DNA from 3 places in the Bacillus sp. MN7755 genome. Region 1 is predicted to be linked to each of the others. Evidence: riboswitches for the same ligand, from Rfam matches in the RefSeq annotation. Region 1 holds a riboswitch; each other region holds the start of a gene.
What was found. Region 1 has a riboswitch for S-adenosylmethionine ahead of ACYVEC_RS11160 (MetQ/NlpA family ABC transporter substrate-binding protein). Riboswitches for the same ligand answer to the same signal wherever they lie in the genome.
Positions count from the first base shown of each region.

Region 2: linked by a shared signal. The riboswitch ahead of ACYVEC_RS24380 (M20 family metallopeptidase) and the one ahead of ACYVEC_RS11160 (MetQ/NlpA family ABC transporter substrate-binding protein) in region 1 are both predicted to bind S-adenosylmethionine.
Region 3: linked by a shared signal. The riboswitch ahead of mtnW (2,3-diketo-5-methylthiopentyl-1-phosphate enolase) and the one ahead of ACYVEC_RS11160 (MetQ/NlpA family ABC transporter substrate-binding protein) in region 1 are both predicted to bind S-adenosylmethionine.

Region 1 covers NZ_BTRL01000009.1:16,068-19,349, forward strand. The annotation lists gene ACYVEC_RS11155 (methionine ABC transporter ATP-binding protein) at 1-905, opposite strand, end outside; gene ACYVEC_RS11160 (MetQ/NlpA family ABC transporter substrate-binding protein) at 918-1,730, opposite strand; SAM riboswitch class I at 1,815-1,929, opposite strand; gene ACYVEC_RS11165 (NAD(P)-dependent alcohol dehydrogenase) at 2,010-2,918, opposite strand; gene ACYVEC_RS11170 (DUF6612 family protein) at 3,075-3,282, shown strand, end outside.
Region 2 covers NZ_BTRL01000025.1:11,175-14,456, reverse strand. The annotation lists gene ACYVEC_RS24385 (AAA domain-containing protein) at 1-1,564, shown strand, start outside; SAM riboswitch class I at 1,640-1,741, shown strand; gene ACYVEC_RS24380 (M20 family metallopeptidase) at 1,830-3,035, shown strand; gene ACYVEC_RS24375 (Lrp/AsnC family transcriptional regulator) at 3,205-3,282, opposite strand, start outside.
Region 3 covers NZ_BTRL01000012.1:374,285-377,566, forward strand. The annotation lists gene ACYVEC_RS14015 (carbon-nitrogen family hydrolase) at 1-407, opposite strand, end outside; gene ACYVEC_RS14020 (pyridoxal phosphate-dependent aminotransferase) at 422-1,600, shown strand; SAM riboswitch class I at 1,665-1,772, shown strand; gene mtnW (2,3-diketo-5-methylthiopentyl-1-phosphate enolase) at 1,837-3,081, shown strand; gene mtnX (2-hydroxy-3-keto-5-methylthiopentenyl-1-phosphate phosphatase) at 3,078-3,282, shown strand, end outside.

The DNA.
Region 1 (3,282 bases):
TCGTTTTTTAATTGTGTAATATTACCGGATAAAATATTCGGATATACTTGGAAACGTTTTGTGGCAACAGCTAAAGCAGGTTCCCCTGAAGTAGTGCCAATAAATGAAAGGGTTACGATTTCCCCGGTACTTTGTAGCTCTTTTTGTACCTCTTCTGGAATTTTCGCTGCAAAGGCACTATTTACAAATTTCTTTGTTGTTACATGTTGTGGGTTTGTGAAAATATCCTTCACAGTCCCGCTTTCGACTACAGCCCCTTGTTCCATAACAGCAACCTGGTCGCATATACGCTGGATAACATTCATTTCATGTGTAATGAGTAAAATCGTAATTCCGATTTCTTCGTTGATTTTTAATAACAAATCAAGAATAGAATCAGTTGTTTCTGGATCTAAAGCACTTGTCGCTTCATCACTTAATAACACTTCCGGTTCATGTGATAGTGCACGAGCGATGGCCACACGTTGTTTCTGACCACCAGAAAGCTCACTTGGATAGGCGTCTTTTCGATTAAAAAGATCGACAATACGTAAATACTTTTCCACCCTTTTTTCAATTTCTACTTTTGAAATGCCAGCAAGGCGTAAAGGTAGTGCGATATTTTCATAGACGGTAACGGTTTTAAGTAAATTGAACCCTTGAAAAATCATTCCGATTTTTTGTCGCGCTTTTGCTAGTTTTTTTGTCGACAGTGTTGTTAAGTCTTGCTCGTTTACAATGATGTTTCCTGTCGTTGGTTTTTCTAATAAATTTACACAGCGAATTAATGTGCTTTTACCAGCGCCGCTATATCCAATGATTCCAAATACCTCACCTTTTTTTACTTGAAGGGAAGTAGGTTTAAGAGCTTCCACATTCCCTTTTTTTGTTGTAAATACTTTGGATACATTTTTCAATTCAATCATTATCCTCAGCTCCTACCAAGACGGTAAAACAGAACCATCAAATTTTTTCTCGATAAATTCTTTTACTTCTTTAGATTGATAAGCCTTCTTTAATTTATTTACAATAGCATCATCTTTATTTTCAGTACGAACAACGACCCAGTTCACATATGGTGAATCTTTTCCTTCACGGAAAATAGAATCTTTCGCAGGGCTTAATTTTGCACCTAATGCAAAGTTTGTATTAATTGCAGCTGCTTTCACTTCACTTAGTTGTGTTGGCAATTGAGATGCCTCTAATTCAACGATTTTTAATTTTTTTGGATTTTCAATTACATCTTTTGCAGTCGCTTTTTCTGTAGCTTTTGGATCCACTTTTAAAACCCCTGCTTTTTCAAATAGCTTTAAAGCGCGAAGTTCATTCGTTGGGTCATTTGGTACAGCAATTGCATCGCCCTCTTTTAAGTCTTTTACATCTTTTATATCTTTAGAATATACGCCCATAGGGAATGTTACAGTTGAAAATACTTCAGTTAATTTCATATTGCGTTCAGATTTAAATACGTCTAAATATGATTTCGTTTGATAGCTATTTACATCGAGACTTTTTTCATCTAAAGATACGTTTGGTGCTACATAATCATTAAATACTTTTATATCGATTTCGAGTCCGTCTCTCGCTGCCACTTCTTTTACCTTTTCAAAAATTTGTTCATGCGGTCCACCTGTTACGCCGACAGTAATCTTTTTCTCATCTAACGCTTTTACCTCTTTATCTGAACCCCCGCTACATGCGCCTAATAATAGTACCGCCCCACTTACAATACTCAATAATACCTTTTTCATCTATAATTCCCCCTTAATATACGTTTCAAAATAAAAAGCACCTCTCAAAATAAGAGAGGTGCCGAATAGACAAAATAGGTTCCTCTCTTATCTTCCAAAACGAAAACTCGTTTTGCAGGAATTAGCACCTTAGCTTATACGTCATAAGCTCGGTTGCCGGGCATCATCGGGCCAGTCCCTCCGCCACTCTTGATAAGAGTATGTGTATGTAGTTTTTTAATATGGTACTAATAGTAAATCTTACAAAAAGAATTGTCAACGTTATTTTCTGAATATATTTTATTTTAAGATAATCGAGACATTCCCTTTTTTATGCCCTTTTTCTACATATATATGAGCTTCAGCAATTTCTTCTAATCGGTAAGTTCTATCAATAACGGGTTTTAAATTTTCTGTTTCAGTTAGTTTTTTTAGTAGAAACATATCTTCTTTACTGACCTTTGCCATCATGCCATTAACAGAGACATATACACCAGTAGGCGTTAATGCTTTTTTTCCAAGGGATCTTTTATGTTTTCCAACAGCATCAAATATAATATCATAGTATTCCCCCTGCTTAGTAAAATCTTCTTTTGTATAATCAATTACTTTATCAGCTCCTAAAGATTGCACTAGTTCAAAATTTGAATGACTACAAACAGCTGTAACGATTGCGCCGAAATATTTAGCAAGTTGTACGGCAGCTGTTCCTACTGATCCAGATGCACCATATATTAGCACTTGTTGCCCCCTTTTTATACGGGCCTTTCTTAGGAAGTGTAGTGCCGAAGTTCCGCCAAAGGGAATAACTGCTGCTTCCTCATACGTCACATTGGTAGGCTTTAATGTTATTAATCCACTTTCATGTACACATGTATATTCTGCATAACCACCGACATTAAGCTCTGTTAATGCAAAAATTTGATCTCCTTTTTTAAATTGAGTTACATCTGTTCCTATTTCTTCGATTTCACCGGATAACTCTACACCGAGTATAGGCTTTCTCGGTTTTCTAAGTCCTAATACAAGTCGCATAGGAATCCAAAATAAGAGAGGGCTATTAAATCCGCGTATTCTACAATCTCCAGTCGATACACTTGTTGCGTGAATTTTAACTAATACTTCATTCTTTTTAGGGATAGGTTTCTCTGCATCTTGAAGTTTGAGAACATTGGGTGGTCCATACTTTGTGCAAATTATTGCTTTCATAATGACCTCCTGAAATGAGTTGTTGTTATTTACATCATATTTAGCTAATTCTTTAAAAATGTTGCTATGAGAGGAATAAAGTTAAATAGGGAGATTAAAAATTATATAGATTTCAGAGGGAAACAGATGATATCCTTTTGGAAAGGAGGGGTAATTATGAAAAAACTTATTTTAACTTCTAGTTTAGTCCTTGCAATCAGTCTAGGGGTAGGGTGTAGTAATGAGAAAACAGCAAAGACGGATGAGCTGAAAAAAGAATCAGTTCAAAAAGAAAAGGAATTAACGGCGAAGGATGTTTTCAAGAAAACGAACGAAGCTTTTAAAAATGAAGAACATGTAACGATGACATATGGTGTAGGGGTAA
Region 2 (3,282 bases), on a different contig from region 1:
AAGAAATCATGAAACGCTACTTGCGTCGAAGTTAGTTGAAACGACGAACGGATCTTGGGGAGAAGAAAGACTCTATTTAGAAGAGACACGACAAGATCTTCGTGAAAAGATTTTATCATATAAAGCAACATCTGCTGATAAGAAGCGTATACAAGAGATTGAAAGTGATCTTCGAAAGCAAAAAGCGAAAATTAAAGAAGTAGAAAAAGAATACATTGAAAATGCGAAAGTAATCGGCGCAACTTTATCGAAATGTGCCATTGATTCACTTATTTACGAGCGTACATTTGATTTAGTTGTTGTAGATGAAGTGAGTATGGCATATGTTCCGCAAATTGCATTAGCTGCTTCACTTGGAAAACGTATCGTCGTTTGTGGAGACTTTTTACAGTTACCTCCAATTGCGATGGCAAACCATGAACTCGTTCGCAAATGGCTCGGCGAAGATATGTTTTACCATGCTGGGATTGTTGAGTCTGTTAATAAATCAGAAGCACATCCGAACCTGTTTATGTTGCAGGAACAAAGACGTATGCATGCGAATATATCTAAGTTTACAAACTCATTTATTTATAAAAATAGAGTATACGATCATCCGTCAGTTTCAGAACGTAAAGAACTTGCGAAACTACAACCGTTCGCAAATGAAGCGAGTATTTTATTTGATACGAGCTTAATGGGAGCTTTTTCGTTAAAGGATGCTGCTTCAGGATCGCGTTTTAATATTATGTCTGGTTTAGTAGCGATGCAAATGATGTTAATCGGACTGTTAGATGGTGTGCAATCGATCGGTGTTGTGACACCTTACAGGGCACAATCCCGCTTTTTATCAACATGTATTAGAGAAATGTTACAGAGAACGAAATATCAACACATACCTGTTTTAGCAGCAACGGTTCATAAGTTTCAAGGGTCTGAAAGAGATATGATGATTTTTGATACAGTTGATAGTTATCCGCAAGAACGCCCTGGCGTGTTATTCTTTGACCATAAAAACCATCGCCTCGTCAACGTTGCAGTGACAAGAGCGAGAGGGAAGTTCATTCAATTATCGGATTGCCATTATATGCGTAAAAATCTTTCAAGAAAACAAGCGTTATCACAATTAACAGCTCATATAGAACGTCATGGAGATGTGTATGATCGTACGACATCAAGGCAATTGTGGGAACGAAAAATATCGAAACGATTACGCTGGTTTATGGAAATGAATCTTGAGGAAACGAAAGGGCTATTAAAAGATATTTTAGCCGCAAAACGAAAAATCATTATTTCACTTCCAAGTACAAAACAAGTAGATAAACGAGTATGGCAAGCGTTAATGCGTACAAATGCGCAAATAACAGTGTATAGTGATGGACCAGTTCCACTGAAAAATGTAAAGTTACAAAGACAAAATAAAGCCTTCCCATTTATCGTAATCGATGATGAAATCTTCTGGGCAGGGGCACCGCTTACATCTCAAATGATGTTTGAAGGTAGTACGGAATTCCCGTACATATGTGCAAGATTGCAAGCACCTGAGACAATTGGTGTATTAAAAGGATTTTTAGATATTCGGTAAATTTGGATAGGAATTCCTTGACTTTTATTTGAAATGAACTTAGAATGAATGTAATTTAATATAATTTTATGAAAATTCTTATCACGAGAGGTGGAGGGACTGGCCCTACGATACCTCGGCAGCGGATTCTTTATGAATACTGTGCCAATTCCAGCAAGGTAACTTGAAAGATAAGAAAGAAGCTCATTTTGACTGTATATACAGAAGCCTCTTTCTATCTTTTAGAAAGAGGCTTTTTTACGTGAAAATAAAAGGAGGAAGAAAAATGGGAGCGACTGGAGTAACGTCACAAAGAAAAACAATTGAAGAGAGTATCGAAAGAAATAAGGAAAAGTACATAGAAACAAGTCATGATATTCATGCGAATCCGGAGATTGGTAACCAAGAATTTTACGCATCTAGAACGTTAAGTTTATTGCTAGGTAGTGCAGGATTCCAGTTGCAGCACAATATAGCTGGTCATGAAACAGGTTTTATCGCACGAAAAAGTTCAGGGAAACAAGGACCAGTTATCGCATTTTTAGCTGAGTATGATGCTTTACCAGGACTTGGCCATGCGTGTGGTCACAATTTAATCGGCACAATTAGTGTTGCAGCAGCAATTGCATTATCAGAAACGCTTGAAGAAATAGGCGGAGAGGTTGTCGTTTTCGGAACACCGGCAGAAGAAGGCGGGCCAAACGGTAGCGCAAAATCGAGTTATGTAAAGGCAGGTTTATTTAAAGATATTGATGCGGCACTTATGATTCATCCGAGCGGAAAAACAGCGACAACGAGTCCTTCACTAGCAGTTGATCCACTTGATTTTCATTTTTACGGAAAAACAGCTCATGCTGCAGCTTCACCTGAAGAAGGGATTAACGCATTAGATGCGGTTATTCAGCTGTACAACAGTATTAACGCACTTCGTCAACAACTTCCGTCAGATGTGAAGATTCATGGCGTTATTACAGAAGGAGGAAAGGCACCTAACATTATTCCTGACTACGCCGCAGCAAGGTTCTTCATTCGTGCAGCAACGCGAAAAAGATGTGCGGAAGTAACAGAGAAAGTGAAAAACATCGCACAAGGGGCAGCGCTAGCAACAGGTACGAAAGTAAAAATCCATCAATTCCAAAATGAAATCGATGAATTACTCGTAACAAAGACATATAACGACATCGTAGCGGAAGAACTAGAATTACTAGGTGAAGAAGTAAATCGTAAAGAAAGACTTGGCATTGGTTCAACCGACGCAGGAAACGTAAGCCAAGTCGTACCGACCATTCACCCGTACATTAAAATCGGCCCAGATGACTTAATTGCACATACGAATGAATTTAGAAAAGCAGCACGCTCAGAATTAGGAGATAAAGCATTAATTACATCCGCAAAAGCATTAGCAAATACAGCGTATCGATTAATTACGGAAGAAGGGCTGTTAGAGAGGGTGAAGGGGGAGTTTAGAGAGGCGCAGAAGAATCAGGGATAAGGGGATTAAGGTGCTCTTTTCGAAGCACAATCTAATTAATAAGTAGAGATATAAAAAAGAACATTGAAATATCAATGTTCTTTTTTTGTTTACTAATCATTGATTTTGTTGGTTTTTCTCATAAAGGAAAAACTTTTACTGTTAGCGGGGGATAATACGTATCCCTTTATCAGAACGACAATTTTTCCTCAAACTCACTCTTTAATACAATTAAAGGAGATGATAAGCCAAATTGCATTAAAGAGTC
Region 3 (3,282 bases), on a different contig from region 1:
TATTCATTGACTAGTTCTCCTTTATTAGTTACAACATACATTGTATTTGTAACACCTTGTTCTGTTTGCTTTGCTATAGAACCACCAACAATATGTACACCATATTGTTTCGACCATTCTATCAACTTTTCTTTCGTTTCCAATCCATCCCTATCTGCAATTTCAGAAAGTCTCGTTAAATCATAACCTGTTGTCCATAGTTCTGGTAAGACGATAACATCTGGTCTTTCCTTCATTGCTTCGCTTATTTTATTTTTAGCATTCTCAATATTTTTTTCTACATCTCCAAAGACAATATCCATTTGAATACATGCGACTTTCATTTTTTCAGCCCCATTCTCATTTTTTTCTTTACAAAATACTGGAAAGATTATATCATTTGTCACTAGAATTGTAACAACTTTCAAAAGAGGTGGAAAGTATGAAATTATTCCAACCTTCTGAGATAGTAACATCATTGCCAACACAATTTTTTGCTTCACTTGTTGCAAAAGTTAATAAAGTCGTTGCAGCTGATCACGATGTTATTAATCTAGGTCAAGGTAATCCAGATCAACCAACACCGCAGCATATCGTAAAAGCTTTACAAGATGCTGCAGAAAAGACCATTCATCATAAATATCCGCCATTTCGCGGACATGAAAGTTTAAAAGAAGCCGTGGCAACATTCTATCAACGTGAATATGATGTAGTAGTAAATCCAAAAACTGAAGTTGCTATTTTGTTTGGTGGAAAGGCTGGATTAGTAGAATTACCAGTTTGTTTTACAAACCCTGGTGATACTATTCTCGTTCCCGATCCAGGCTATCCAGATTATTTATCAGGAGTTGCTTTAGCAAAAGCACAATTTAAAACAATGCCGCTTATTGCAGAAAATAATTTTTTACCAGATTATACGAAAATTGATGACTCTATTGCCGAGCGTGCAAAATTAATGTTTTTAAACTATCCAAATAATCCTACAGGTGCTACTGCATCAAAAGATTTTTTTGATGAAACTATTCATTTTGCTAATAAACACAATATATTAGTTGTTCATGATTTTGCTTACGGTGCTATTGGGTTCGATGGTCAAAAGCCTGTTAGTTTCTTACAAGCAGACGGTGCCAAAGATACAGGAATCGAAATTTACACATTATCGAAAACTTTCAATATGGCTGGCTGGCGTATCGCTTTTGCTGTAGGGAATGAAAGTGTGATCGAAACAATTAACTTATTACAAGATCATATGTATGTTAGTATTTTTGGTGCAGTTCAAGATGCTGCCCGCGAAGCACTATTAAGTTCACAGTCTTGCGTAATAGACCTTGTAAATAGTTACGAATCTCGAAGAAACGCTCTTATTTCAGCTTGTCACTCAATTGGTTGGAATGTAGACATTCCAACAGGTTCATTCTTTGCATGGCTTCCTGTACCAGAAGGTTATACATCTGAGCAATTTTCTGATATTTTACTAGACAAAGCACACGTTGCAGTTGCTCCTGGTGTTGGATTTGGTGAACATGGCGAAGGGTACGTCCGTGTTGGTCTCTTGCATACAGAAGATAGATTACGAGAAGCCATTAATCGAATTGATAAATTAAATTTTTTCAAAAAATAATTGACAACGCGAATAATATCTGACAAAATTCAGTTATCTTAAAAATTTAAACATTTCTAAATACTTCTTATCAAGAGCAGGTGGAGGGACGAGCCCGACGAAACCCGGCAACCGATCTACATAATTGTAGACACGGTGCTAATTCTCGCAGCATTACGCTGACAGATAAGGAGCTGGTTATAAAAAAACCTCTCCTTAGCTGAGAGGTTTTTTTATTTAACTAGGAGGTTTTAACAATGAGCGGAATAATAGCGACGTATTTAATCCATGATGATTCACATAACTTAGAAAAAAAGGCCGAGCAAATTGCACTCGGATTAACAATTGGCTCTTGGACCCATTTACCAAATTTATTACAAGAACAATTAAAACAGCATAAAGGCAATGTCATTCATATTGAGGAATTAGCTGAACAAGAACATACCAATTCGTATTTACGAAAAAAAGTAAAACGCGGGATTATTAAAATCGAATATCCGTTATTAAACTTCAGTCCAGATTTACCAGCGATTTTAACGACTACCTTTGGAAAGCTATCACTTGATGGCGAAGTAAAATTAATTGATTTAACTTTTTCAGATGAGTTAAAAGAGCATTTTCCTGGTCCAAAATTCGGGATAGATGGTATTCGAAACCTTTTACAAGTACATGAGCGTCCCCTTTTAATGAGTATTTTTAAAGGAATGATTGGACGAAATATTGGGTATTTAAAAACGCAATTACGCGATCAAGCAATTGGTGGTGTAGATATAGTAAAAGATGATGAAATATTATTTGAAAATGCATTAACACCTCTTACGAAACGCATTGTATCGGGAAAAGAAGTTTTACAATCCGTATATGAAACATACGGACATAAAACGTTATATGCCGTAAATTTAACAGGACGAACTTTTGATTTAAAAGAAAATGCGAAACGTGCAGTGCAAGCTGGAGCTGATATTCTATTATTTAACGTATTTGCTTACGGACTAGATGTACTACAATCACTTGCAGAAGATGATGAAATCCCAGTTCCTATTATGGCACATCCTGCTGTAAGTGGTGCTTATTCAGCATCCAAGTTATATGGAGTTTCATCTCCATTATTACTCGGAAAGCTACTACGTTATGCTGGGGCTGACTTTTCATTATTCCCATCTCCATACGGAAGTGTTGCGCTAGAAAAAGAGGAGGCTCTTGCTATCTCAAAATATTTAACTGAAGACGATGCATTTTTCAAGAAGAGCTTTTCTGTTCCGTCTGCTGGTATTCATCCTGGTTTCGTTCCCTTTATTCTACGAGATTTCGGTAAAGATGTTGTTATTAATGCTGGTGGCGGAATACACGGACATCCAAATGGGGCGCAAGGCGGCGGTAAAGCTTTCCGTGCTGCAATTGATGCTACTTTGCAAAATAAACCACTCCATGAAGTAGATGACATAAACTTGCATAGTGCACTACAAATATGGGGAAATCCCTCTCATGAGGTGAAATTATGAGTATTCAAGTATTTTGTGATTTTGATGGCACGATTACAAATAATGATAACATTATGTCCATTATGGAAAAATTCGCACCACCAGAAGCCGAAGAAGTAAAGAATAGAATTTTATCACAAGAGCTATCTATTCAAGAAGGTGTTTCTCAATTATTTCAATTAATACCTACTAATCTGCACGATGAAATTATTCAATTTTTAA